Regions from separate parts of the Arthrobacter arnarulunnguaqae genome, predicted to be linked through region 2. Evidence: riboswitches for the same ligand, from Rfam matches in the RefSeq annotation. Region 2 holds a riboswitch; the other holds the start of a gene.
What was found. A riboswitch is a leader RNA that binds a small molecule or an ion and turns the genes downstream of it on or off. The one in region 2 is predicted to bind S-adenosylmethionine.
Positions count from the first base shown of each region.

Region 1 (14,256 bases), on a different contig from region 2:
CTCCGAGGAATAGCAGACCAGCGATTCGACCCCGCCCAGGCTCACGGACAGCCCGAACAGCCGGGTGGATTCCGCGAAGGCGCGCGCCTGGCGCTCCCCGCCGGCGAACCGCACCGAGACGATCCCGCCGAACCCCGACATCTGCCGCGCGGCGAGTTCGTGGCCGGGATGCCCGGGCAGGCCCGGGTAGAGCACCTCGGCGATGCCCGGCTGCTCCCCCAGCCACTCGGCGAGGTCCTGCGCGTTGGAGCAATGCCGTTCCATGCGCAGCCCCAGGGTCTTGAGTCCCCGGGCGGCCAGATAGCAGTCCTGCGGGCCGGCGACGGCGCCGGCGGCGAACTGCTGGTAGCCGATGCTCTCGGCGAGCGCCTTCCCGCGGTGGGACCTCTCGGCCACGACGACGGCGCCGCCCAGGACGTCGGAGTGCCCGCCGATGTACTTCGTGGTCGAATGCACCACGACGTCGGCGCCCAGGTCCAGCGGCCGCTGGAGGTAGGGGGACGCGAAGGTGTTGTCCACGACCAGGAGCGCCCCGGCGTCGTGGGCGATCCGCGCCCAGCCGGCGATGTCGGCGATGCCGAGCAGCGGGTTCGACGGCGTCTCCAGCCACAGGATGGCGGTCCTGCCCGGCCGGACGGCCCCCGCGACCGCCGCGAGATCCGTGGTGTCCACCGCCGTGTTGGCCACGCCCCAGGGCGCCAGGAGGTGGTTGATCAGACGGTTGGTTCCGCCGTAGCCGTCGCCCCCGAGCACGATGTGGTCGCCGGGCAGCAGCAGGGCGCGCAGGAGCGCGTCCTCGGCGGCCAGCCCGGAGGCGAACGCGAAGCCGGCCGCCCCGCGCTCGAGGGCCGCCAACTGGGTCTCGAAGCCGTTCCGGGTGGGGTTGGAGCCGCGGCTGTACTCGTGCCCGGCGCGCAGGACGTTGATGCCGTCCTGGATGAACGTGCTGGTCTGGTAGATCGGCGGGATCACGGCGCCGGTGAGCGGGTCCGGCTCCTGGCCGGCGTGGATGGCGGTGGTGTTGAAGCCGCGGGCGAGCGGATCGGGCGTCGTCGTCATGTCAGGCCACCCGTCCCGCGAACGCCGGCACGCCGACCGGGGCGGCGCCCGGGACGTGTCCGGGCGCGAGCGCCGACAGGGCGGCGTCGAGGTCGGCGATCAGGTCGGCCGGTTCCTCGAGCCCCACGGAGATCCGGATGGTGGTCTCGGCGATCCCGGCGGCGGCCCGCTGCTCCGGCGTCAGCCTGCAGTGCGTCATGGCCGCCGGGTGCGCGACGAGCGACCGCGTGTCTCCGAGGTTCGCCGCCAGGACGAACACGCGCAGGGAATCGATGAAGGGTCCCACCGCCGCCGCGGGCGCCGCGAGGTCGAAGGAGAAAACGGATCCGGCGCCCCGGGGAAAGTCGCGCGCGGCGATTGCGGCGCCGACGTTGTCGGGAACGGACGGGTGGTGCACCCGGGCGACGGCAGGGTGCGCGGACAGGAACCGCGCTATCCGCTCCGTGTTGGACGCGTGCCGGGCGACGCGCAGGCCCAGGGTCTCGATGCCGCGCAGGATCTCCGCGGCGCTGGCCGGGGACAGCGAGGGGCCGAGGTCGTGCAGGTACTTGCTGCGGGCGAGCGCCAGGTACGCGCCCCGGCCGTGGCGGTCGGCCAGGCTTTCGTTGCCGTAGCGCGCCTTGGGCGCCGCGAGTTGGGGCCACTTGTCCGGGTGCGCGGCAAAGTCGAAGTTTCCGGAGTCGACGACTGCGCCGGCCAGCGCCGCGCCGTGGCCGCCGAGGAACTTGGTGGCGGAGTGCACCACGATGTCCGCGCCGTGTTCGATGGGCCGGTACAGGGCCGGCGTGGCCAGCGTGTTGTCCACGACCACCGGCACACCCGCCCGGTGCGCGGCCGCGGCGATCGCCCGGAGGTCCGGGAGGGTGGCCAGCGGGTTGGTGATGGATTCGAGCAGGACCGCGCGGGTGTCCGCCGTGATCGCGTCCGCCCAGGCGCCGGGCACGGCGGGATCGACGAAGTCCACGGTGATGCCGAAGTCGGCGAACGTGTCCGTCAGCAGGTCCACCGTTCCCCCGTACAGCTGCGAGGAGGCCACGAGGTGCCGGCCGGCGGGGGTGCGCGCGCCGTGTTCGTCCCGCCCGCCCCCGAGGAGGGCCAGGAGGGCGATGGCGACGGCGGACTGGCCGGTCGCCGTCGCGATGGCGCCGGTCCCCCCTTCCAGGGTGGCGAGGCGCTGCTCCAGCACGGCCACCGTGGGGTTGCCGGTGCGGGTGTAGGTGAAGCCCGGTTTCCTGAGCGCGAACATCGATCGGGCCGATTCGTAGTCCGGGAACGCGTACGCCGCCGTCTGGTGGATCGGCGGGGCCACGGGGAAATGCGGCCCGGCCGGCTCGTAGCCGGCGTGGATCTGGTCTGTGGCGGAACAGCCGTGCGCGTTCGTGCTCATGGGAAGGGGCTCCTTCGTCAGGGGTGGGGGCGGTGCCCGGCCCGCCAGGGGCCGGGCACCGCGGTCTTGCGGTGTTGCGGTGCTGCTGGTGCGCTGGCGCTACCGGTCCGCTCAGGCGGTGTGGTCCTGGGCCGCCAGGTCGCCGGTCCCGACGGTGGCGTCCAGTTCGGCGCGCACCGCGGCGGTGGCGTCGACCAGGTTGCGCAGCGCCGCCGTCGTCTCCTGGTATCCGCGGGTCTTGAGCCCGCAGTCCGGGTTGATCCACAGGTGGCGCGCCGGCACCGCCGTCAGCGCGGTTCGGATGAGGTCCGTGACCTCCGCCGTGGAGGGCACCCGCGGGGAGTGGATGTCGTAGACGCCCGGGCCGATCCCGCGTTCGTAGCCGTATCCGGCCAGGTCCCCGACGACCTCGAGGCGGGACCTGGCCGCCTCGATGCTGGTCACGTCGGCGTTCAGGCCGTCGATGGCGCGGATGACCTCGCCGAACTCGGAGTAGCACAGGTGCGTGTGGATCTGGGTGTCCGTGCGCACGCCCGAGGTCGCCAGACGGAAGGAATTCACCGACCAGTCGAGGTAGGCCTCCTGGTCCTCGGCGCGCAGCGGCAGCAGTTCGCGCAGGGCCGGCTCGTCGACCTGGATGATCGCGGTGCCCGCGGTCTCGAGGTCGGCGATCTCGTCGCGCAGCGCGAGCGCCACCTGGTTCGCCGTCTCGGACAGCGGCTGGTCCTCACGGACGAAGGACCACGCGAGGATGGTCACCGGACCGGTCAGCATGCCCTTGAGCGGACGCGGGGTCAGGGACTGCGCGTACGCGGTCCACGGGACGGTGAACGCCCCCGGGCGGCTGACGTCTCCCCAGAGGATCGACGGACGGGTGCAGCGTGAACCGTAGGACTGGACCCATCCGTGCTCGGTGGTCTCGAACCCGTCGAAGTTCTCGGCGAAGTACTGGACCATGTCGTTGCGCTCGGGCTCGCCGTGGACCAGCACGTCCAGGCCGAGGTCCTCCTGGAGCCGCACCACGCGGGCGATCTCCTCGCGCAGGAAGCCCTCGTAGGCCGCATCCGTGATGGCGCCGTTGCGCTGCCCGGAGCGGGCCTTGCGGACGTCGCCGGTCTGCGGGAAGGAACCGATCGTGGTGGTCGGAAGCACCGGCAGCCCGAGCCGCTCCTGCTGCGCCGCCGCGCGGACGGCGCCGTCGGGCCGGGTGAAGTCCGCGGCCGTGAGGCTCCCGGTCCGCCGGCGGATGGCCTCCTTGCGGACGCCTTCGCCGGTGGCCCGCGCCGCGAGGGCCGCGGTGGCCGCCCCGACCTCGTCCGCGATGGCGTCCGGCCCGGTGGCGAGTCCGCGGGCCAGGGTAAGGACCTCGGTGGTCTTCTCGTCCGCGAACGCCAGCCAGTCCCGCAGGTGGCCCGGGAGGTTGGTCTCGATGTCGACCTGGTGCGGGACGTGGAACAGCGACGTCGAGGTCGCGACGGACACCTTGCCGCCGCCCGCGGCCAACTTGTCCAGCGTGGACAGCGACGCGGCGAGGTCGTTGCGCCAGATGTTGTGGCCGTTCACGACGCCGGCGACCAGCGTCGCGGCGCCGCCGTTGGCGGCGCGGAAGGCATCCACCCCGGCGTCGGCCAGGGCGTCCCCGGCGACGAGGTCCGCGTGCACTGCCTGGACGCCGGCGGACGCGAGCAGTGCGAGGGCCTCACCTGGCGCGCGGCGGTTTCCGGCGGTGCCGTAGCCGGTGGTGACGAACAGGGCCGGCCCCGAGCCGGCCCGCGTTGCGGCGGCCAGCGCACGGTAGGCGCCCTCGACGACGCCGCCGGCGACGGCCAGTTCGCCGCCGCGGTCGGTGACCAGGGCCGGCTCGTCCAGCTGCACCCATTCGGCGCCGGCGTCTCCGAGCGCGTCGATGATGCCCTCGTAGGCGGCAACGGCGTCGTCCAGCCGCGACAACGGGTCGAAGCCCTCGGGTGCGCCGTCCTCGGCCTTGGCCAGCAGCAGGTAGGTCACCGGGCCAACCAGGACGGGACGGAGGGTGTTTCCGCGGCGGCTCTGCCGGGCCACGAGGCTGGTGAGGCGGTGGGCAAGCGGCGCGAACGTCGTGTCCGGGCCGATCTCCGGGACCAGGTAGTGGTAGTTCGTGTCGAACCACTTGGTCATTTCCAGCGGCGGGCGCTCGGCGTCGCCGCGGGCCAGCGTGAAGTACCCGTCGGTGTCCAGCGACCCGTCCGATTCGGCGAGGTCGGCGAAGCGCGTCGGCAAGGCGCCGAGGGCGGCGGTGGTGTCCAGCACCTGGTCGTAGAGGGCGAAGTCGGCGGGGATGGAGGAGTCCGCCGCGCCGAGTCCGAGGCCGGTCAGCCGGTCGATGGTGGCGTCCTGCAGGGCCTCGGACGCCCGGTCCAGGCCGTCGGCGTCGAGCTTGCCGGCCCAGTGGGCCTCGATGGCGCGCTTGAGTTCGCGGTTCGGTCCGATCCGCGGGTATCCGAGGATGGTGGCGGCGGGGAAGCTGTGCTGGTGGGTGGTCATGGTGGTGCTCCTTTTGCGGTGAATCGGTCGGTGGGTCGGTGTGCGTGCGCGCCGCCTAGGCGGGCACGCGTTGCGGTGCTGCCTTGGAGATCTCGAGCGCCTCGACGACGTCCAGCGAGCCCTGCGGATCGTTGAACGTGTAGAGGTGCAGGCCGGGGGCGCCGTCATCGAACGCGCCCTTGGCCAGCTCGACGGCGCTGGCGACGCCGATCCGGCGTCGTTCGCCGTCGCTGTCCGCCGTTTCGAGGCGGTGCAGCAGGTCCCTGCCCGGTTCGACGCCGGACATCGCGGCGAGGCGGGTCAGGCGCCGCACGCTGTCGAACGGGATGATGCCGGGGACGATCGGGATCCTGACCCCGGCGCGGCGCGCGGCCTCCACGAGGCCGGTGTAGTCGGAGCGCTCGAAGTAGACCTGGGTGATGGCGAAGTTGGCGCCGGAACGCTCCTTCGCCAGCAGCACCTCGACGTCGTGCTCGAACGACGGCGACTCCGGGTGCCGGCGCGGATACGCCGCCACCCCGACGGCCAGCCTGCCGCCGGCCAACGACGCCGCATGGCGCCGCTCGACGCCGCGGATCAGCTCCACCAGCTCGCCGGCGTAGCGGAGCTCCCCGCGGTTCGCGTCCGGCTCCGCGGGGAGGTCCCCGCGCAGTGCCAGCACCCCGCGGACGCCCAGCCCGACCAGGCGGGTGACAAGGGCGTCCAGGGTGGCGCGGCTCTCCCCCACGCAGATCAGGTGCGCCAGGGGCCGCAGCGCGGTGTTGCGGACCAGGTGGCCCACGAGTTCGATGGTGGCCTCGCGGCGGGCAGGCGTCCCGCTGGAGGTGACGGACACGTAGTCGGGGTTGGTGCCGGCCAGCGCCTCGATGGTCTCGAAGACCCTGGCGGCGGCGCGTTCGTTGGCCGGCGGGTACAGCTCGTAGGACAGCGCCGGTGGGGCGGCGCCGACGTTGTGTTCGGACATGGTTCTCCTCGCATTGTCACAGCGAAGGAGTGCGGCGGCGGTCCGGTCCGGTGGCATGCCGCGGGTCCGGGTGGCGTCGCTGATGCGTCTCCATCGCTTCTGGCGGTAGCACCGTTCGCGCGGCCCCCACGGGGCCCTCGGATGGTTGCTGCGGCGTCATCGATCCAGATCTCTCGGCCGCTCTTGATGGTTGGGTTCCACTATCTAACGCAGGGCCCGGACGGCCCCGCAAGCCGTCCGTCGCGCGGCGCTTCATCATCCGGAATATGACCGGTTGTGACCGGCGCCGGGCCGCCACGCGCGTCACCGGGCCGCCGCACCGCGTCATGTGAAGCGATTGTGACGCGCCCGGCGGGCGGGGCGCGGGACCGGGGACGGGTGCGTCGCCGCGGAGCGCGCCTTAGGCTGGGTGCCATGTCGACGAGCGCAGCGGCCGGGCAGGCCGAAAAGATCAAGTCCGGCTACACCTTCGAGGGACCCTGCGTGGACCTGGGGGCGGCGCTGGTCGGGGGCGAGGTCCATCCTGACGCACGGGTGCGGCTCCCCCTGCGCATGATGAACCGCCATGGCCTGGTGGCCGGCGCGACCGGCACGGGCAAGACCATCACGCTGCAGGTCATGGCCGAACAGCTCTCCGCCAACGGCGTACCGGTGTTCCTGACGGACATCAAGGGGGATCTCACCGGCCTCTCGACGCCGGGGACTCCCAGCGACAAGCTGCTGGCCCGCACCAGGAGCGTGGGCATGGACTGGACGCCCAAAACCTTCCCGGTGGAGTATTTTTCCCTCGGCGGCGACGGCGCCGGCATTCCGGTCCGGGCGACGATCTCCTCCTTCGGTCCCCTGTTGCTCTCGCGGATCATGGAGCTGAACGAAACGCAGGAGTCGAGCCTGCAGCTGATCTTCCACTACGCGGACACAAAGGACCTGCTGCTCTACGACCTCAAGGACCTCCGGGCCGTGATCTCGCACCTGACCGGCGACGAGGGCAAGGCGGAACTCCGGGAGCTCGGCGGGCTGTCGAAGGCCACCGCGGGCGTGATCCTGCGTGAACTCGTGGCGCTGGAGGCCCAGGGCCTGGAGAAGTTCTTCGGCGAGCCGGAGTTCGACACCGCCGAGCTGCTGCGCATGGCACCGGACGGCCGCGGCGTCATCTCCTGCCTCGAGCTTCCGACGATTCTGCAGAAGCCGCTGGTGTTCTCCACGTTCTTGGTGTGGCTGCTCGCGGACCTCTTCGAGGAGCTCCCCGAAGTGGGGGACGCCGACAAGCCCAAGCTCGTGTTCTTCCTGGACGAGGCCCATCTGCTGTTCCGTGACGCGTCGAAGGCGTTCCTCGACTCGATCATGACCACCGTGCGCCTGATCCGGTCCAAGGGGGTCGGCGTGTTCTTCGTGACGCAGACGCCCAAAGACGTCCCGGCGGATGTGCTGGGACAGCTCGCGAACCGCGTGCAGCACGCGCTGCGGGCGTTCACCCCCGACGACGCCAAGGCGCTGCGAGCCACCGTTTCCACGTTCCCCGTCAGCGACTACGACCTCGAGGAGGCCCTCACCCAGGCCGGCACGGGCGAGGCGATCGTGACCGTGATGAACGAAAACGGCGCTCCGACGCCGGTCGCGTGGACGCGCATGTGGACACCGGAGTCGACGATGGGCGCCTCGGCCGCGGAGGTCGTCGCCCGGACGGTCTCCGAATCGGCCCTGCTGTCCGTCTATGGAACCGTGACGGACCGCGAGTCCGCCTACGAGGTCCTCAAGGGCAGGGCGACGGCGGAGCCCGCGCCCGGTTCCGCCACGGGCGGTTCGGTGGCCGGCCGGGTGCCGGGCGCCGGACAGTCACAGGAGGACATCGATGCGGAATCGCGCCGCATCGAGGAGGACATCCTGGGGCGGCCCGGCAGCCTCCCGAACTCCGCACCCCCGTCCCGCGGGGGCGATCCTGTTCCGGCCCCCCGCGGGCGGAAGCAGGCGCCGGAGCGCGTGCCGAAACAGGAACAGAACCCGATGATGGATTTCGCCGTCCAGGCCGCAGGGGTCATCGGCAAGGAACTGCTCCGGGGCATGTTCGGTACCAAGCGGCGCCGCCGCCGCTGACCTCCGCGGTGCCTACCGGGAGGACGCGGGCCGGTAACGTAGGAGGGGTGCAGAACGGTTCCCCCCTCGTGAAAGTAGTCGCCGTGTGGCTGGCCGCGCTGATGGTTGTGGCCGTCGCCGCCGTCGTCACCGTGACCATGGTCAACCAGCGCGTGTTCGGCCCGGAGCGCCTGGTGACCGACTACTTCGCGCTGCTCCAGGCCGGCGAAGGCGAGCAGGCCCTTGGGCTTGTGGGCGCCGAGGTGCCCCCGGGCAATGCGCTCCTGCTGGACGGCGAGGGCCTGAAGGCCTCCGTCGCGCCGATCACCGACTTCCGCGTGGCCGGGACCAGCCGGCTGTCCGGCGGGCACGTCGAAGTGACCACCACCTACAGCGTGAACGAATCCGACCACCAGACCGTGTTCCGGCTGCGCAAGTCCGGCAGCGAGTGGATGTTTTTCGACCGGTGGCGGTTCGAGGCGCCACACCTGCCGGTGCTCCAGGTCAGGGCGGACACCACGAACGAAGTCCGGGTCAACGGCCTGGCCTCCCCCCTGTCCAAGGGCGTCCAGGGCGTGCCCACCATGTTGCCTTCCGTCGTCGAGGCCAGCTACGAGACCAAGTACTTCGAGGCGCCGGCCAAGACGCGCGTCGTCGACGCCGGCCCGGCGGCCGAGCGCGAGCCGCTGGACCTCGTCACCCGTCCCACCGAGCGACTGGTCGACGAGATCGACGAACAGATCCGCGGCTACCTCGACGGCTGCACGGCGCAGCAGGTCCTGAAGCCGGCCGCCTGCCCCCTGAGCTACAGCACCAACGCCCGCGTTTCCGCCGACACCATCAAGTGGGACGTGGTCGGCTACCCCAAGATCGACGTCGAGGCGTACCAGGGCGGGTGGGTGCTCCGCCCGCTCGAGGTCGACACCCGGCTGACCCTCGTGGAACAGGACCTGATGACCGGCGCGTTCCAGGAGAAGACGGTGACGGAGTCGTTTGGCTTCACGGCCAGGCTCAGCGTCGGCCCGGAGTCCGTGTCCGTCACTCCCGTGACGGGAGAGTAGCCGGCCCGCCCGCGGGGTCCGGCCGCCCCAAACCCTTTGGTGAGACTCAGTATCTTGACGTGAGCCTCGGTTTCACAGGAGACTATTGTGACGTGTCACACCCACCAGAGGAGCGGTCTTGTTCGCCACCATGTCTGTCGCCGCAATCATCGCCGAATCCGCCCAGCGGTTCGCGGACCGGCCCGCCGTGACCCTGGCCGGCGAAACGGTCACCTACGCCCAACTGTGGGACCAGACCCGGGCGTACGCCGGAGCCCTGCGAGACGCCGGCGTCCAGCCCGGATCCCGCGTCGCCGTGCTCATCCCCAACGTCACCGACTTCGCCCGCACCTACTATGCCGTGTTGGCCCTCGGCGCGACCGTTGTGCCCATCCATGCCCTGCTCAAGCGGCACGAGATCGAATACGTGCTGCGCGACGCCGAGGCCGGCCTCATGGTCTGCGCCGCTCCGCTGCTCGGGGAGGGGGCGCCCGCCGCGCAGGCCGCGGACACCCGCGTCGTCACGGTGCTGGCACCGGAACCCGGGGTGCACGACCGGCTCGAGGACCTCGCCGCCGCCGCGGAACCGATCGACACGTACCTCCCCATGCGGCCCGAGGACATCGCGACCGTCCTCTACACCTCGGGGACCACGGGCAAGCCCAAGGGGGCGCTGGGCTGCCACCTGGCGCTGCTCGAACAGGTCAACGTCCTGCTCACCAGCACGTTCGATTTCCGCGAGGGCGACCGGATCTTCGGCGGCCTGCCGCTGTTCCACACCTTCGGCCAGACGGTGGTGCTCAACGCCGGGCTGCGCGCGGGCGCGGAAATCATGCTCCTACCCAAGTTCACGCCCGCCGGCGCGCTGGACATGCTGCTCGACGACGGCGTGAACATCTTCTGCGGCGTGCCCACCATGTACCTCGGGCTGCTCCAGGCGTACCGCGACCGCCCGGAGAAGCCGACGGCGCTGCGCTACGCGGTCTCCGGCGGGGCCTCCCTCCCGCTCGCCGCCCTGGGCGCCTTCGAAGAGAACTTCGGATCCAGGGTCTACGAGGGCTACGGCCTGACAGAGACGTCCCCGGTCGCCAGCTTCAACCACGTCGGCCGCGACCCCGTGCCGGGGACGGTCGGGACGCCGATCTGGGGCGTCGACGTCGAAATCGCCCGCGCCGAGGTACCCGACGCGATCGAGCTGCTGCCCCGGGGCGAATTCGGCGAGCTGGTGGTCCGCGGGCATAACCTCTTCTCCGGTTACCTGAACCGCCCGGAGGCCACAGCGGAGGCGGTCGTCGACGGCTGGTTCCGGACCGGGGACCTGGGCACCAAGGACGGGGACGGGTACCTGCGGATCATGGACCGCAAGAAGGACATGATCCTGCGCAACGGCTACAACGTGTACCCGCGGGAGGTGGAGGAGTACCTGATGAACCACCCCGAGATCGCCAACGTCGCCGTGTTCGGCGTCGACGACGACGCGCACGGGCAGGAGATCGTCGCGGCCGTTTCCCCGGTGCCCGGCAGCGGACTCACGGCCGAGGCCGTCCGGAACTACGCCTCGGACGGCCTCGCGGCCTACAAGTACCCGCGGATCGTCCGGCTGGTCAGCGAATTCCCGCTCGGTCCCAGCGGCAAGATCCTCAAGCGGGAACTCGTGGCGCAGTACCGGGCCGACTAGTCCAGGCCGCGCAGGTCCAGCGTCAGTTCGGTCTCGCCGTCCGCGTCGATCAGCACCGGGATGCCCCAGTCCTGCTGGTACAGGTGGCACGCTGCGTGGTCGGGGATCTCTCCGCCGGCCTCGCCGTCGCAGGCCGCGGCGCGGGCCGTGATGTGCAGGACGCCCTCGGACACGTCCGGGTTCAGGCGCAGGGTCCGCGTCAGGCCCACCGACGTTCCGGCGCCGCCCACCAGCAGCTCCTCCGGGGACGCGGAAATCTTCAGCTGGGTCGGGTCGCCCCAACGGTCGTCCAGCTTCTGGCCCTTCGGGGCCGAGAAGCGGACCACCAGCTCGTGGTCGCCCGGGGCCACCGGAGTCTTCGGGCGGGCCGTCTGCGAGGCGCCCTCGTCGACCGTGAGCGCCTCCTTGGGAAGCGGCAGCCGGACCAGCTGATGCTGGTTGGTCTCGACCACCAGCAGCACGGGCTCGCCGTCGACCGACGTGTCCAGCAGGACGTCGGAGGGCTCGGACAGCCCGCGCGCCAGCGTGGACACGGTGGCGGTGGCCGGGTCGTAGCGGCGCACCGCGCCGTTGTACGTGTCGGCGATCGCCACGGAACCATCGGGCAGGACCGTCACGCCGAGCGGGTGCTGCAGGCGCGCCTCGGCGGCGTCGCCGTCGCGGAAGCCGAAGTCGAACAGCCCGGCGCCGATCGCCGTTTCGACGGTGGCCACGCGGCCGTCGTCTCCCAGGCGCAGCACGCGCAGGGAGGACGTTTCGGAGTCGGCGACCCAGATGTCGCCCTGGGCGTCGTCGGCCAGGCCGGACGACTGGGCGAACCAGGACTGTCCCGGAACCCCGTCCTGCAGGCCCTCGAGCCCGGTGCCGGCGAAGACCTCGAGCGCGCCGGTCACGGGCTCGAACGAGAAGATCTGGTGGGTTCCGGCCATCGCGACGACCAACCGGCCCGCCTTGGCGGACCACAACACGTCCCACGGCGAGGACAGCGACGTCTCGAGGGGGACCGCGCCGAGGTCGTGGACCCAGGCATCGGCGTCGTTCGCGGCGTCTCCCGCGGCGCGCGCCTGGTCGGCGTCGAGCAGGCGCTGGACGCCGTTGCCGGCGACCGTGGTGACCTCGCCCGTGGCGAGGGACAGCCCGCGCAGGCGGTGGTTGACGGTGTCGGCGACGACGACGTCGTATCCCACCTTCGCCGCGACGTCGGCCGGCAGCGCGGCCAGGCCCTGCGGTTCGTTGAAGCGCGCCGTGTCCGCGGATCCGTCCGCGAAGCCCTTGACGCCCTCGCCGATGGTCCGGACCACGGTGGTGAGGTCGTTGCCGAGCTCCACGAGCCGGTGGTGCCCGGAGTCGCCGACCAGGAAGTTGCCGTTCGGCAGGGCCAGGACCTTGCCGGGGAAGCGCAGGTCGCCCTCCAGCGCGGGAGGCGCCACGTACGGCCCGTCGCCGCGGTGAAGCGTGCCCTTGGCCTCGTGCTCGGCGACGAGCTCCTCGACGAGGACCTCCAGCCCGTTCGCGTGGCCCTCGCCGGACAGGTGCGCGGCGATGTAGCCCTCGGGGTCGACGACGACGAGCGTCGGCCAGGCGCGGGCCGAGTACGCCTGCCAGGTCTGCAGCTCCGGGTCGTCCAGGACGGGGTGGTGGATCTCGTAGCGCTCGACCGCGGCGGCCAGGGCCACCGGATCGGCCTCGTGCTCGAACTTCGGGGAGTGCACGCCGACGATGACCAGCAGGTCGCGGTACTTCTCCTCCAGCGGGCGAAGCTCGTCCAGCACGTGGAGGCAGTTGATGCAGCAGAAGGTCCAGAAGTCCAGGACCACGATCTTGCCGCGGAGGTCCTCGAGCGTGACCTGCTTGCCGCCGGTGTTGAGCCAGTTGCGGCCCACCAGTTCGGAGGCGCGCACGCGGTAGGCGGCGCGGACGGATTCGGTGGTTTCTGGACTCATGCTTGCACTCCTGTGACTTTGTCGGCTGACGTAGGGTCTCAACCCATTATCCCCGCCGAAGATTCCCCCACGCGCCGAACGTGACGGCGTACGACGGCGGCGGTCCCCGGCGTCGTGCCTATTCCGGCAGTTCCGCGACGGCGGCCTCGAGCACCGCGGAGGCCATGTCCGCGAACTCCTGGGCCTCCAGGCCCTCGACGGCGATGAACGAGACCATCGCGACGTGCCCTTTGCTTTCCCTCATCAGCACCAGGGCCTGCTGGCGCAGGTCGCTGTCGGCGCGGCCGCGCGTCCACAGCAGAGCCGAGTCGGCGGTTCCGTCCGCGACGTCGGGGACCGTGCTGGCCAGCGGAACCGTTTCGGTCACGACGCCGCCGTTCGCGCCGTCGGTCTGCATGTTCAGCGTCATGCCGTTGCACTCGCCGAGCATCTTCCCCACGGTGGCGTAGTGGGCGTCCAGCTCCGCGCGGTCGCCGATCGCGGCGACCTCCACGGAACCGGTGGCGGACACCTTCTCCGTGGCGAAGTCCGTCCGGGCGGAGTCCGCCCCGAGCAGGACCGGGGACCAGTTGAGGTCCCGGAGCACGGTCTCGCAGGTCGACGGGATGACGACGACGCCCTCGAGCGCGTCGGCGGGCGCCGAGCGCAGGGCCTCCAGTTGTTCCTCCCCCGCCGGCTGGCTGAGGTCGAAGCCGTAGCTGGCGGCCCGCTCGATCCCGGCGGCGACCGCACGGGCCGAGGCGGTGTCCGCGGGCCCCTCGTCGGCGTCGGCTTCGGCGGGCTCCTGCGTCTCGACGCCCGCGTGCGGATCCGCCGCGGCGCCGGATTCCGCAGGACCGGATCCCCCGGCGCCCGGCTCGGCCGGGGCGCCCGGGGCGCCCGGGGCGCCGCCGCCCGCGCAGCCGGCGAGCGCCAGCACGGCGGCGACCGCTATCGCCACCAGGGCCAGGATCCGGGCCAGGCGCATGGCCGCTACGTGGGAGCGGACGCCCGGAGGCGTTCCGCCGCGGGGGCGTGGGGGTTCAGCGGCCACGGTGGTCGATCTCCTCGTCGTGGTTCTTCAGTTGGGTGAACATGCGGTTGTAGGCGGCCAGCTCAGCGTCGTCGTCGCGGTCCGCGGCGCGGTCCTTGCGCTTTGTTTCGCGCGCGTCGTCCCGGCTCCAGGAGACCATGACCCCGAGCGCCAGGAGCAGGGTCGGCACTTCCCCGATGCCCCACATGGCACCGGCGCCGATCTGCTGGTCCTCCATCGCGGAGGGCCCCCACGTCCGGCCCATGTTCCCGAACCAGTTGGCCTGCAGCAGGGATTCGCTGCTCATGATGGACACGCCGTAGAACGCGTGGAAGCTCATGGTCGCCAGCAGGATGACCAGGCGCAGCGGATACGGAGCGCGCCGCGGGAGCGGATCGGAGCCGATCATGTTCAGCGCGAAGATGTATCCAGTAAGCAGGAAGTGCAGGTTCATCAGCTCGTGGCCGACGTGCTCGCGCAGAGCGAACCCGAAGAGGTCCGTGTTGTAGAAGATGATGATCGAACCGGCGAAGTTGGCCGCCGCGAACAGCGGATGCGTGACGATCCTCGAGAACCA
Region 1 covers NZ_JBIMER010000005.1:166,617-180,872, forward strand. Annotated here, with positions in the region: gene ACHAAJ_RS07240 (cystathionine gamma-synthase) at 1-1,059, opposite strand, end outside; gene ACHAAJ_RS07245 (O-acetylhomoserine aminocarboxypropyltransferase/cysteine synthase family protein) at 1,061-2,446, opposite strand; gene metE (5-methyltetrahydropteroyltriglutamate--homocysteine S-methyltransferase) at 2,558-4,969, opposite strand; gene ACHAAJ_RS07255 (methylenetetrahydrofolate reductase) at 5,025-5,933, opposite strand; SAM riboswitch class I at 6,021-6,126, opposite strand; gene ACHAAJ_RS07260 (helicase HerA-like domain-containing protein) at 6,348-8,027, shown strand; gene ACHAAJ_RS07265 (hypothetical protein) at 8,075-9,067, shown strand; gene ACHAAJ_RS07270 (long-chain-fatty-acid--CoA ligase) at 9,198-10,724, shown strand; gene ACHAAJ_RS07275 (NHL domain-containing thioredoxin family protein) at 10,721-12,667, opposite strand; gene ACHAAJ_RS07280 (hypothetical protein) at 12,786-13,700, opposite strand; gene ACHAAJ_RS07285 (bifunctional copper resistance protein CopD/cytochrome c oxidase assembly protein) at 13,690-14,256, opposite strand, start outside.
Region 1: another riboswitch for S-adenosylmethionine. It lies ahead of ACHAAJ_RS07255 (methylenetetrahydrofolate reductase); the one in region 2 lies ahead of ACHAAJ_RS05670 (hypothetical protein).

Region 2 (14,256 bases):
ACCCACAAGACGTTCGCCGAGCGCTTCCGCCGCCGCCTGGGCATCGACAACGACAAGGCCTTCTCCCTGCTGCGCACGCTGCAGAACGGCAAGGGCCTGGACAAGGGCGTCAACCAGTTCTTCCGCTACGAGGTCCTGGAGGTCCCGGCGACGCTCAAGGCCGCGGCCGGCGCCGTCGAGGACTTCAGCCACCTTCGCGGCATCCACCGCCAGCTGGAGGAGGCCCGCGCCCAGCGCGACGCCCTCCGCCAGGTGCCGGATCAGTACGCCCGGCACCGCGGGCTCGCCGAGGAACTCGAGCGCAACACCGAACTTGCCGGCACCCAGTTGCCGCTGCTGCGCGAGCACCTGGCCGCCGAGCTCCTCGGCGGGCGTTCCGCCGCGCTGGCGGCGGAGCTGGCGTCCAACCGGGCGGAAATCGAGGCCGCGGCCGAGGCCAAGGACGTGCTTCAGGAGCGCGCCCGATCCCTGCAGGAGCAGCACGACTCCCACGGCGGGCAGGCCGTCCAGGCGCTCGAACGCGAGCTCGAGTCCGCCCGTGCCCGCCTGGTCGAGCGCGCGCAGGCCGCCGCGGCGCTGCGCCGGGAGATGGACGACGTCGGAGTGAAGCTCACGTGGACGGCCTCCGGGTTGGAATCCGCCCGCCGGCAGGCCGCCGTCGCCGCGGAGAACCTCGCCGGCGTCGCCAAGGACGCGAAGACCATGGAATACGAGGCGATGGCCGCCTCGATGGAGGCGCGCGACCGCGGACGCAGGCTCCGCACCGAGATCGACGCGTACTCCCTGCGCGGTTCCAACATCGACCCGGTCTCCGCCGCCGCCCGCCGCCGCATCTGTTCCGAGACCGGAATCGACGCCGCCGACCTGCCCTTCGCGGGGGAACTGGTGGACATCGCCCCGGGGCATTCCGAATGGCGCTCGGCCGCCGAGAAGGCCCTGCGCAGCCTCGCCACCACGCTGCTGGTCCGCGGCGAGGACCTCGCCAAGGTGACGGCGGCGGCGGACCGGCTCGACGGCGTCGGACGCCTGCGGTGGATGGACCTTTCCCGTGCCCCTCGTGCCGCCGACGCCGGCCCGGCGGACCTGGTCACCAAGCTGGAGTTCAAGTCCTCCGACGCCGGCGATTGGCTCCGCGCCAAGATCACCGCCGACCACGCGCTGGCCTGCGTCGCCTCCGATGCCGGACTGCATGTCCACCCGAAGGCCATCTCGAAGGCCGGAACCATCAAGGCCTCCGCCGGCGTGTTCGAGCGCGACACCCGCGTGGTCGCCGCTTCCGACTACCTCCTGGGCTTCACCAACGAGGAGAAGATCGCGGAGCTCGAGGCCAAGGCCCTGCGCCTGGACGGCGAGCGCGCGCAGGCCGAGGAGCTCGCGGCCGAGCGCAGTCGCTCCAAGGACGAACTGGCCCGGCGCCTGGACTCGCTGAAGGCGCTGTCCGTGGACAAGCGCGCCTTCGCGGCCCTGGACACGTCCGTCCAGGAGGCCGCCGTCGTGGACCTCGAGGCCCGGATCGCCGACGCCATGGACGCCAGCACGGACCTCTCCGCACTGCGGGAATCGCTGGCCGAGGCGCGTGCGGAACTGGAGTCCGGCGTCGGACGGTTGGCCGTGCTGCGCAGTGAAACGTCCGCCCTGGAGCGGCGGGCCGCCTCCGCCGCCGCCCAGCTGAAGGCGACCGCCGCGCGCGGCGCCGACGGCACGCCCGCGGCGTGGGCCGGGGAGACCCTCCGCGCGGACCCGGGGCTCTCCGCCGTCGTGGCGCGCGGGTCGGAGGCGAGAGTGGCGGAGCTCGACGCCGCCGTCGCGGACGTTGCGCTGGCGCTCGGCGAGCGCGCGACTGCGCTGCGCCAGTCGCTGTTCGCCACGGAGACGGCGTTGACGGACACGTTCAAGCAGTTCGCCCGCGACTTCGGTCCGGGCGCGGCGTCCACCGCCGGGGTCTCGGTGGAGAGCGCCCCGCACTACGTGCGGCTGCTGGAGGGCATCGTCGAGGAGGGCCTGCCGCAGCGCGAGGACGAGTTCCGCGAGTACTTCTCCAACCGGTCCTACGAGCGCTTCTCCGACCTGTTGCAGCTGCTGGAGGAGGAGCGCCGGGACATCGCCCAGCGCATCCTGCCGCTGAACCAGATCCTGGCTGACGTGCCGTTCGAGCACGGCAGCCACCTGCGGCTCGAGGTCCGGACCAGCATCCCCGACGAGGCGCGGGACTTCCGCGCCGCGCTGAAGGACGCGCTCGGGAACGCCTACGCCCGGCGCGGCCCGGAGGAGCTGACCTCCAGCTACCGGGCGCTGGAGCGGCTGGTGGACGCGCTGGACGACTCGTCCCACCAGGCGTGGCGGGACACCGTGCTGGACGTTCGCCAGCACGTGACGATCTCCTGCAACGAGCACAAGCCGGGCGGCGAGGTGGAGACCGGGCTGGAGCCCGGCACGCTGTCCGGCGGCGAGGGCCAGCGGTTCACCTCGTTCATCATGGGCGCCGCGTTGGCCTACCAGCTGGGCTTCGCGCTGCAGGGCTTCACCACCTACGGGACGGTGATGATCGACGAGGCGTTCATCCAGGCGAACTCGGAGTACGCGGCGGCGGGCATCAACGCGCTGCAGGAGTTCGGCTTCCAGCTGCTGCTCGCGGCGCCGGAGGACAAGATCGACCTCTCCCGGCACCTGGGCTCGGTGTCCGACATCGTCAAGCACCCCGGGTCCAACGTGTCCGGATTCGTGGAGACCGGGCTGTCCCCGGCCCTGGCGACGGACATCGTCCTGCGGTAGTTGTCCACAATCGGGCGCCGGGTTCGTCGGGCCGATCCGCGGGCGCGTAGATTCTGTCATCACGGGGCTCACACTTTGGCGGGCGCCGGCGTCTACGAAGGTGATCAACATCAAGCAGCCGTTCGAATCGGTCGTGCGGGCCCACGGCACCACGGTGTTCAGGGTCTGCCGCGCGGTGCTGGGTTCCGGTGCCGATGCGGAGGACGCATGGTCGGAGACGTTCCTCGCCGCGCTGCGGGCCTACCCGGAGCTGCCGGCGGACGCGAACGTCGAGGCGTGGCTGGTGACGATCGCGCACCGCAAGGCGGTCGACGTCGTCCGCTCCGCGGCCCGCCGCGCCGTCCCGACGGCGGATCCGCCGGACGCGCATTCCACACTCGGGGTGCCCAGCGAACCGGAGGACGACCTCTGGCGCGCACTCGCCGCGCTGCCGCCCAAGCAGCGGATGGCCGTAGCGTACCACCACGTCGCCGGGTTGCCGCACGGCGAGGTCGCCGCCATCCTCGGCGGCAGCGTCGAGGCCACGCGCCGTGCCTGTTCGGACGGCATGAGGGCGCTCCGGACGGCCCTGGACACCCACACCATCCCGCAGGAGGTACACCCATGAGCGCCCCTCTTCCCCCCACCGTGGCCGACGCGCCCGGCACCACCGGATCGGCGGACGCGTCCGGCACTCCACGCTTCGACGCCGAACTCGCCGCGCTCCTGTCCGCCACCGCGGAAACCGCCGACGTCGCCGGACGGCTCCACCGGCGCCTCGTGGAGGCCGCCGCCGCCGCGGGCGCCCTCGACGTCGCCTACCGCGTGGTGGACACCCCCGTGGGATCGCTGCTGCTGGCCACGACCGAGACGGGACTGGTCCGGGTGGCTTTCGCCCAGGAGGACCACGACGCCGTCCTGCAACAGCTCGCGTCCCGTTTGAGCCCGCGGATCCTGCGTGCCCCGGCCCGCCTGGACGACGCGGCGCGGCAGCTGGACGAGTACTTCTCCGGCACCCGGCACGAATTCGACCTCCGCTTGGACCGCACGCTGTCCTCCGGCTACCGCCGCGAGATCCACGAATACCTTCCGCTGATCCCCTACGGGCAGACGGCCAGCTACGCGCAGATCGCGCTGGCCACCGGCCGGCCGAAGGCGGTGCGCGCCGTCGGCACCGCCTGCGCGACCAATCCCCTGCCCGTCGTCGTGCCGTGCCACCGCGTCCTGCGCAGCGACGGGACCCTGGGCGGCTACCTCGGCGGGACGGAGGCAAAAACGCGGCTGCTCGGCCTGGAGTCGGCCGCGTGAACACCCTGTTCGGCGACGACCTCCTGGAACGGCCCGTCCGGCAGGTGGCACCGGGCGCGGTCCACGTCCCGGGGTGGCTGAGCCTGGAGCAGCAGGCCTGGATCGCCGCGCGCTTCCGCGAGTGGGCCGACGGACCGGTGCCGATCCGGGCGGCCAAGGTCCGCGGGCACGAGATGTCCGTGCACACCGTGTGCCTGGGCTGGCACTGGCAGCCCTACCGCTACACGCGCGAGGCGACGGACGTGAACGGAAACCGCGTGCTCCCGCTGCCGGGCTGGCTCGCCGAACTCGGCGGCCGCGCGGTCGCCGAGGCGTACGACGCCGTCGGCACCCCGGGGTACGCGCGGTCCGGCCGGCCGGACGTCCCCTACGTGCCGGACGCCGCCCTCGTGAACCACTACGCGGCAGGGGCGAAGATGGGCATGCACCAGGACAAGGACGAGTCGTCGCCGGCCCCCGTGGTGTCCCTGTCCATCGGGGACGCGTGCCTGTTCCGTTTCGGCAACACGCAGGGCCGGGCGAAGCCCTACGAGGACGTCGAGCTGCTCTCCGGGGACCTGTTCGTGTTCGGCGGGCCGTCGCGGCTGGCCTACCATGGCGTACCCAAGGTGTACGCCGGGACCGCCCCGGAGGGATGCGGGCTGGAGCACGGGCGCATCAACATCACCCTGCGCGCCACCGGACTGGAAGGACAACCCACGCCATGAACGGGACCGTGATCGGCGAGGACGGACTCGCGCGGCCGCCGTGGGCCAGCGTCGATCCGATGCTGCGCGAATACTACGACACCGAATGGGGTCTTCCCGTGCGGGACGAACGCGGGCTGTACGAGCGCATCAGCCTGGAGGCCTTTCAAGCCGGGCTGTCCTGGGCCACCATCCTGCGCAAGCGCGAGGCGTTCAGGGCCGCTTTCGACGGCTTCGACCCGGACTCCGTCGCGGCATACGGGGAGGACGACGTGGCTCGCCTGATGGCGGACGCCGGGATCGTGCGCAACCGCGCCAAGATCCTCGCAGCCATCGCCAATGCGCGCGCCACGATCGAGTTGCGGTCGGACGGCGGGTTGGTCGAGTTCGTGTGGTCGTTCGGTCCCGCCGAGACGCCGCGGCCGGCCACGTTCGCGGACGTCCCCACGACCTCGCCAGAATCCATCGCACTGTCCAAGGCGCTGCGGAAGCGCGGATTCTCCTTCGTGGGGCCGACCACGATGTTCGCGCTGATGGAAGCCATCGGCATAGTGGACACCCACTTGTTGGACAGCCACCGCCGCGGCTCCTCGGGCGTCTGGCCGGGATGAGTTCAGGACCGGCGGACCGCGGACGCCTGTTGCCGGCCAACGGTGGACTCGACGCCCCGGCGCTGATGGGGTTGTTCGCCGCGCACGCCATACCGGGTGTGGACGCGGTGGACGTCCGCGACGCCACGCTGACCCGAGCGGTGCGCCTGACCTCGGGGCACCGCGCGGTGACGGTCGCCGTCGAACCCGCCGGTGTGCGGGTGTCCTCGCCCGGCCTGTCCGCCGCCGACCGGACGGAACTCGGCGCCGTCGTCCGGGCGTGGCTGGACCTGGACACCGACCTCGCACCCGTGAACGCCGTGCTCGCGGCCGACCCGCTGCTGGCTCCGCTCGTGGCCGCCCGCCCGGGCCTGCGCGTGGCGGGGTGCCTCGACCCGTTCGAGGCGGCGGCGACCACCGTGCTCGGCCAGCAGGTCTCGCTCGCCGCCTGCCGCACGTTCGCCGGTCGGCTCGTCGCCGCGTACGGCTCGGACGGACCCGCAGGGCTCCGGACCTTTCCCGCGGCAGAGGCGGTTGCCGAGGCGGCACACGAGCGTCTGCGCGCCGCCGTCGGCATCGCGAACGCCCGGGCACGCACGCTGCGGGCGCTGGCGGGCGCGTTCCTCCGCGCAGGCCATGCGGAGGGTGAGGTGATAAGAAAAGTGCCGGGAAGTCCGTGGTTTCCGCTCTCCCGCGCGGAATTGCTCGCACTGCCCGGCATCGGAGAGTGGACGGCCGACTACCTGGCCGTCCGCGCCTCCGGGGACCGCGACGCCTTCGCACCCGGGGACCTGGTGCTGCGCCGCGCCCTGGGCGGCATCTCGACCACGGAAGCCGCCGAGCGCGCGCGGAACTGGAGCCCGTACCGCGCCCACGCGCTGATGCACCTGTGGACGTCCACCGCCTACTTGAGGTAGCCGGCGGCTACCCGTCGGTGTGGCGGCTACTCGGGGAAGATCTGCCCGATGGGTTCGCGCTTCTCCGCCTGGAACGTATCCTCGGCCCGTCCATACGCCCAGTAGGCGGACAGCGAGAGCTGCTTGCGGTCCACCCCACGGTCGTCGGACAGGTAGCGCCGCAGCGCCTTGACCATCTCGCGCTCTCCATGGGCGAAGACCTGCACGCGGCCCTCGGGCCACTCCCCCGCCATGACGGCAGAAGCCAGCATCGCGCTCTCGGGGGTGACCGGTCCTCCGCGGTGCAACCAGCGCACGTCGATCCCGGCGGGCACGTCCAACGCGATCTCGTCCTCCGGTCCGGCGACCTCGAGGTAGGCGAAGCCCTTCGCGTCGGGATCCATGGTCTCCAGCGTCGCCGCGATCGCCGGCAGCGCGGATTCGTCCCCCGCGAAGAGGAACCAGTCGGCCTCGACATCGGGCAGATGCATCCCGCCGGGTCCGGAGAAACAGATCTTGTCCCCCGGCTGCGCGGACGCCGCCCACGGACCTGCGATGCCGTCGTCGCCGTGCACCACGAAGTCGATCTGCAGGGTGCCGGCCGCCTCGTCGACACTGCGAACGGTATAGGTGCGGCGCACGGGCATCTTGTTCGCCGGAAGCGCGGCGCGCAGGGCATCCATGTCGTACGGGGGCTCGAGTCCCAGCGCCGGATCGACGAACAATAGCTTCACGTACTTGTCGGTGGCGTCCTTGTTGCGGAACTCGGCGAAGCCGGGCCCGCCGAACGTCAGCCGAACCATGTGCTCTCCCAGCGTCTCGCTCGCCACGACCTCCAAGACAATCAGCGGCCGGGCCGGACGTGCTGTTGGGGGAACGCTCACTCGATATCACTCCTCTGGGCGCCGGGTCCTTCGGCGCTTCGGTTTTCCCCAGCCAATCCCACAAAATGACGCAACGCAAACCGTGCGCACTGCCTGCGCTAGGATTAAGCCAGCTTCACGAGATGCGGCCAGCTTTGGGCTCCGACCCGGCCGCACACCAACCCCATGCTTAACGGGTGGTTCGGATGACGAAGCGGCCGGCGGCCCACTCGACGTCGGCAAGAGCAACGGAAGGGTCCCATGGGCTTCCACACCACCGCCTCGGGCGCCGATTCCCTCTGTTCCTCGTTCGACCCCGGACACCGCATCCACGTGGCGGCACTGCGCCGCGCGCTGGCGCTCCCCGCCGACTGGGTGACCGTTTCAGTCGAAGTCGGCGTGCCGGAACAACGGGTCGTCATCCACGCAGCCGACGGCGAAGCCGTCACCACACACACCCACGACGCGTTCCAGGTGGCCGCCCGAATGCGCGGGCTGCCCGCGGCCGCCCGCGAAGCACACGCGCCGCCGCCGCGGGATGAGGCCTCCCGCCTCCGGCCGTTGCACGGACCCGTGCCAGCGCGCTGGCGGTTCGTCTGGAACGAATCGGCCGGAATCCTCGGTCTGCCCGCGGACCGGCTGCGCCACGCCGGACGAGCCTACGTGAGCCTGTCCGCGAACCCGGTGCAGCCGTGTGCACTGGCCCACGAGGAATGCCTCGGGCGGGACTTCGCGGAACTGGCGGCCCGGCTGTCCTAACGGAAGACCGGCTCGCCCAGGAACTCCGCGAGGGCCTCCCGGCGCTCGGCGGGGATCCGCATCAGACGGGATTCCCCGGTCGAGAAGAAGGCCAGGGTCGTGGTGGCGCGGACGCACACCCCGCCGTCGACCGGGTCGTGGATCTCGTAGGCGATGTCGAAGCTGGCCGGCTTGACCGCCGAGATCCACACGTCGACCTCGGCCGGAACGTTGCGGTAGTCCAGCGGTGCGGCATACCGCACGCGGTGTTCCACCACGAGCGTCTGGGTGCCGGCGGGCACGGCGGAAAACAGGGCCACCATCGGCTCGTTGCCCACCTTGCCCGTCCCGCCCGGGACGCCGAAGGCGGCGATGCGCGCTTCTTCCAGCATGCGGAGGAGGTTCACGTTGTTGATGTGCCCGTAGGCGTCCATGTCCGCCCAACGCATGGGCACCCGGACGCGGAGCCTGCGTCCGCTCACACCTTTTCCCCGCGGGCCTGCTTCTGCTCCACCGCGCGGAGTTGCTCGTCCTCCTGCACTCGCTGGTCCTCGGCGGAAACGATCCCGAGCTTCTCGAGTTCGGCGATGATCACGGCTCCGTCGGGAGCGTAGATCCAGGGCACGCCCGGCGTCGCGTCCACGGTGCCCATCGAGCGGCCGCCGGCCAAAACGGCCTCCGACGGCGTGAGCTGGCGGATCACGATCGCCCGGACGTTCTGCGGGTAGCGCTTGGCGAACTCCGCGTAGATCTCCGGGTCGTGCTGCCCGTCGTCGCCGACCAGCAGCCACCTCATCTGCGGGAACTCGTCCGCGAGTCGGCGCAGCTGGTCCACCTTGTGCTTCATGCCCGAGCGGAACCAGCGGCCCTCCGTCGGCCCCCAGTCGGTCAGCAGCAGGGCCCCCTCCGGGTAGAGGTTTCGGGTGAGGAACCGCGTGAGGGTCGGCGCCACGTTCCAGGCTCCGGTGGAGAGGTAGAGGACCGGGGATCCCGGACGCCCCCGCATCAGCCGCTCCATCATCACGGCCATCCCCGGGGTCGCCACGCGCGCGTGTTCGTTGAGCACGAAAGAGTTCCACGCCGCCAGCAGCGGACGGGGCAGGGCGGTGACCACCACGGTGTCGTCGACGTCGGACACCATGCCGAAGTCCACGGCGGAATCGACGACGAAGACCCGGGCGGGTGCGTCCTCCGAGCCCTCGCAGGAGAAGTGGACCGTGTGCCAGCCCGGCTCCAGGCCCACCTCGATCAGCGCGTCCAACACGCCTCCCCGGTCGGCGTCGACCTTGTACTTGCGGCCCTCGACCGTGACGGTGACCTCTGCGTACGGCAGGGCCGGGGAGACGAAGTTCTTCCATCCGCGCACGCTGTCCGCGACGACCTTGGGCGTCGGAACGGCGATTTCGGGTCCCTCCGGGCGGGCCATCGAAATCCTGGCCAGCACGCGCACCCATCCGCCGTCCGGCGAACTCAGGCCGTAGCCCCTGAAGGAGGCGACCGATGCCACCATTCCCTTGGCGCGGGCGCCGCGCTCGCGGAAGGCGTGCCACGAATCCTCGAGGCGGACACCGAGGTGGCGGTGGGGCGTGTCGCTCTGGTTTCCTCGCATGCCGCAAGTCTTTCACGCCCGGCGGGCGTTCGTGAGAATGGTGACATGGACCGCCTGACGCCCCAGCAGCGCTCCGCCCTGATGTCCCGCATCCGGGGCAAGGACACCGGTCCGGAACTGCGCGTCCGCCGGATCGCCCACGCCGCCGGATACCGCTACCGCCTGCATGGCCAGCTCGCCCGCGCCGCGGCGGCCGCCGCCCGCCGGGCCGCCCCGGACGTCCGGCTCGCGGGCGGAAAACTGCCGGGCAAACCGGATCTGGTGTTCGCGTCCCGGCGCAAGGTGGTCTTCGTCAACGGGTGCTTCTGGCACCAGCACGACTGCCCCGCCGGCCGCCGGGCCCCGTCGTCGAACGCCGAATTCTGGCGCGCCAAGCGCGAGGGGAACGCAGCCCGGGACCTCCGGCACAGCGCGGCCCTGAGCACGCTGGGCTGGGACTCGCTGACTGTCTGGGAGTGCGAGCTGGCGGATCCGGACCGGGTTTTGCGCTCGCTCGCGGCTTTCCTGGACCCGACGGCGAACCCCTAGCTATTTTCTACGCGAAGTAGAATACTCAAGCCATGATGTTCACCCACCCCGACGGCAGCCCCGTCCTCGTCCTCGACGCCGACCAGTGCTGGAAACTCCTCGCCGACGCCCGGCACGGCCGGCTGGCCACCGTTGTTGCCGGCGAGATCGACCTGGTACCGGTCAACCATGCCACCGCCAACGGCCGGATTTATCTGCGAACCGCACCCGGCGGCAAGCTCGCCGGCCTGACCGTCAACCCCCGCGTTGTTTTCGAGGCCGACGGGATCCTCAGTGACGAGGCGTGGTCCGTCGTCGTCCGCGGGACGGCGCGCGTCCTGCAGACGGAGGCGGAGATCGAGGCGGCCCGCGACACGGGCGTGGCCCCGTGGCTGCCGACGCTGAAGGACTTCTGGGTGGAGATCGAACCGCAGTCGGTCAGCGGGCGCCACTTCCGGCTCGGCCGCCAGCCGGAGCAGCTGGACGAGTCGTAGGGCCGCCGGCGCCGCCTCCCGCCCTACGCCGGGCCTGACGCGCCGTCCCCGAAGAGCCGCTCCTCCTGGGCCACGTACGTGTCCAGCAGGCGCAGGGCGCGCTCCCCCGAGGCGCCCTCCTGCCTCAGCCCCGCGCGCATCGTCTCGGCCTTGCGCGCACCGTGCGGGAAGGGCGGCAGCAGCGGCACGGACGCGTCGGTCTGGACGTCCAGCACCACCGGGACCTTCGATTCGAACGCCTCGTCCCAGGCCGCGCCGAGCAGTTCCGGATCCTCGACCGTAATCCCGCGCAGCCCCAGCACGTCCGCGTATCCGGCGAACGGGAAGGGCGGCAGGTTCTGCGAGGCGGCATACCGCGGGTCGCCCTCGGTTTCGCGTTGCTCCCAGGTGACCTCGGCCAGGTCGCCGTTGTTCAGCACGCACACCACAAACCGCGGATCGGCCCACTGCCGCCACAGCCGTGAAACCGTCACCAGCTCCGCGATGCCGCTCATCTGCATGCCGCCGTCCCCGGCGAGCACCACCACGGGCCTCTCCGGCGCCAACAGCTTGGCGGCCAGTCCGTACGGAACGCCGCACCCCATGCTCGCCAGGGTGCTGCTGAGGTGGGCGGGCACGCCGGGCGGCAGGCGCAGCTGGCGGGCGTACCAATAGACGCAGCTTCCGACGTCGATCGCGACCTGGGCGTCCGCCGGCAGCCGGTCGCTGAGCTCGCGGGCCACGCGCTCCGGGTTCACGGGTTCGGCCGGCGTCGCGGCCCGCTCCGCAGAGAGCCGATGCCAGTCGCCGACGGCCTGGGCGACCCGGCCGGCCCAGTCGCCGTCGGTCCGTGGCCGGAGCAGTTCCAACAACGCCGCCAGCGTGCCGGCGGCGTCGCCGACCAGCCCCACGGAGACGGGGTAGCGGTTGCCGATCTTGCTCGCGTCGTTGTCGATCTGCACCGCGCGGGCGGCGCCCGGCGGCGGGTAGAACTCGGTCCACGGGTCGTTTGATCCTACGATCAGCAAGGTGTCGCAGTGCTCCATCAGCCATCCGCTGGCCGACGTTCCGAGGTGGCCCATCACCCCGGTGCTGTAGTCCGCGGTCTCGTCGACGTGCGGCTTGCCCAGCAGGCTGGTGGTCACACCGGCCCCGAGCCGCCGGACGACGGCCTCGACCTCGTCCCGGGCGCCCGCCGCGCCCTGGCCGACCAGCAGCGCGACGCGGCGCCCGGCGTTGAGCAGCTCCGCGGCCGCCTCCAGCTCCGCGCGGCGCGGCGCCACGTGGGGCCGCTCGAACCTCGGCGCTGTCACCACCGTGCCATGTTCGCGCTCGAGTTCCGGCGCCGGCATCTGCTGCACGTCGTGCGGCACCACCACCACGCACGGGGACGACGTCGCCAGCGCCGTCCGGAACGCCCGGTCCAGCACCATGGGCAACTGCTCCGGATCGGACACCTGCTGGGAAAACCGCGCGGCCACGTCCTTGACAAGGGTCACGAGGTCGATCTCCTGCTGGTATTGCGAACCCAGCACGGACAGCTCCTGCTGTCCGACGATCGCCACCACCGGCACGCCGTCCAGCTTGGCGTCGTAGAGCCCGTTGAGCAGGTGGACCGCGCCGGGCCCTTGCGTCGCCGTCACGACGCCGACCCCTCCGCCGTATTTGGCGTGGGCCACGGCCATGAACGCCGCGCTTTCCTCGTGCCGGGCCTGGACGAACTCGGGTCCGTTCTCCGCCCGCCGCAGGGCTCCCAGGAACGTGTTGATCCCGTCCCCGCTGTAGCCGAAGACGCGCTTGACGCCCCAGGCTTCGAGGCGTTCCACCATCGTGTCCGCCACCAGCCGCTGTTCCATCGACCCCGCCCTTCGGTCTTCGTCGTTGTCCGCCGCGTCGTCTTCCCTGCGTTCCTTATCCTTAGTACCACCCGCCCGCGGGGCGCCTGAAGACATAGAACGACGCCGGTGCCACGCCTCGCGGCCGCAAGGCGCGGCACCGCCGTCGTGCCGGTGGGTTCCGCCGGTCAGACGGACCGGCGCAGCGGGACCTCCTTGATGCACAACACGCAGACGAACGCCACGAGGGCCACCGCGGCCGAGATCAGGAAGACGGCGGCCGTCGCGTCCCCGAATGCGCCCTGCACGATCGACTGCACGTTGTCCGGCAGCGCCGAGACGTCCATGGTGGACACCCCGGCGACCGGGCTGCCGCCGCCGTCGGGCGCGATCAGGTGGGCGGCGCGGAGTCCGTCCAGGGTGAGCGTGCCGACGCGTTCGGAGAGCACGGCGCCGAGGACCGCGACGCCCGACGCCCCGCCGACGGAGCGGAAGAACGCGACGGACGAGCTGGCCGTGCCGATCTGGGTGACCTTGACCGTGTTCTGCACGGCCAGGACCAGGTTCTGCAGCATCATGCCCATGCCCAGGCCGTTGAGCAGCATCCCCAGCGCGAGGATCCAGTACGGCGTCGCGTGGGTCATGGTGCCCAGCAGCCCCAGGCCGGACACGTTCAGCAGCGAACCGACGACCAGGAAGACCTTCCAGCGTCCGAAGCGGCTGATGAGCTGGCCGGAGACCACGGACCCGACCAGGTTGCCCAGGATCATGGGCAGGGTGAAGACGCCGGCCATGGTCGGCGTCGCGCCGGCGGAGAGCTGGAAGAACTGGCCGAGGAACGCTCCGGAGCCGAACATGCCCACGCCGATCGCGATCGAGGCGACGATGGCCAACGCGGTGGTGCGCTGGGCGATGATCTTCAGCGGGATCACCGGTTCCGGGACACGCGATTCGACGAAGAGCAGGACCACGATCATGGCCAGCGAGGCCCCGACCATGGCGGCCGTCTGCCACGAGGCCCACGCGAAGTGGCCGGCCTGGCCCACGAAGGACACCCAGATCAGCAGCGTGCTCACGGACGCGGTGACCAGCGTGGCTCCGGCCCAGTCGATGTAGACCTTGCGCGGGGTGTGCTTCAGGTGGAGCGTCTTGTGGATCAGCACCATGGACAGCAGCGCCAGGGGGATGCCGATCCAGAAGGTCCACCGCCAACCCAGGGGCGTGTCCACGATGAAGCCACCGAGCAGCGGCCCTCCGGCCGTCGCGACGGCCATGACCGCGCCGAAGTAGCCGGAGTAGCGGCCGCGTTCGCGCGGCGGGATGATGCTGCCGATGACCGCCATGCCCATGGCCGTCAGGCCGCCCATCCCGAGGCCCTGGATGACGCGCGCGCCCATCAGCATGGGGATGTCCTGGGCGAAGCCGGCCAGCAGGGATCCGATGACGAAAATGAGGATGCCGATCTGGGTCAGCTTCTTCTTGTCGAAGAGGTCCGCGAGCTTGCCCCAGATCGGCGTGCTGGCCGCGTTGGCGAGCAGGGCGGCGGTGATGACCCACGCGAAGTCGGTCTGCGAGCCGCCGAGTTCGGCCATAATGGTCGGGAGGGCGATGGACACGATCGTGGCCGCGAGCATGGCGGCGAAGAAGCTGGCCAGTACGCCGACGAGCGCGCGCAGGACCTCCTTTTGGGTCATCTGCGGGATGTCGGCCAGTGCGTCGCGTTGGGGCGGCGCGGCCGCGGCGCCCGTCCGGGGGTCGACGCCGGCGCTCACTTCGCGCCCCCGTCCGACTCGCGGGCGGCTGCGTGGCCGGTGGCCGCCGGGCCGGTTGCGCCGGCCGATTCGCGGGCGAGTCCCTCGCGCAGCACTCCCGAGATCTCGTCGAGGAGTGCGACGGCGTCCCGCGCCCGGGCCTCGTCCCAACCGTCCAGCAGTTCCCCGAGCAGCTCCGCACGGCGCGCCAGACCGCGCTCGACGGCGGCGTCCCCTTGCGCGGTGAGC
Region 2 covers NZ_JBIMER010000004.1:59,773-74,028, forward strand. Annotated here, with positions in the region: gene ACHAAJ_RS05635 (ATP-binding protein) at 1-2,772, shown strand, start outside; gene ACHAAJ_RS05640 (RNA polymerase sigma factor) at 2,876-3,379, shown strand; gene ACHAAJ_RS05645 (methylated-DNA--[protein]-cysteine S-methyltransferase) at 3,376-4,059, shown strand; gene ACHAAJ_RS05650 (alpha-ketoglutarate-dependent dioxygenase AlkB family protein) at 4,056-4,766, shown strand; gene ACHAAJ_RS05655 (DNA-3-methyladenine glycosylase I) at 4,763-5,356, shown strand; gene ACHAAJ_RS05660 (DNA-3-methyladenine glycosylase family protein) at 5,353-6,252, shown strand; gene ACHAAJ_RS05665 (siderophore-interacting protein) at 6,279-7,115, opposite strand; SAM riboswitch class IV at 7,229-7,346, shown strand; gene ACHAAJ_RS05670 (hypothetical protein) at 7,356-7,853, shown strand; gene ACHAAJ_RS05675 (acyl-CoA thioesterase) at 7,850-8,314, opposite strand; gene ACHAAJ_RS05680 (App1 family protein phosphatidate phosphatase) at 8,311-9,441, opposite strand; gene ACHAAJ_RS05685 (very short patch repair endonuclease) at 9,487-9,969, shown strand; gene ACHAAJ_RS05690 (pyridoxamine 5'-phosphate oxidase family protein) at 10,002-10,442, shown strand; gene ACHAAJ_RS05695 (thiamine pyrophosphate-requiring protein) at 10,466-12,277, opposite strand; gene ACHAAJ_RS05700 (MFS transporter) at 12,445-13,950, opposite strand; gene ACHAAJ_RS05705 (MarR family winged helix-turn-helix transcriptional regulator) at 14,025-14,256, opposite strand, start outside.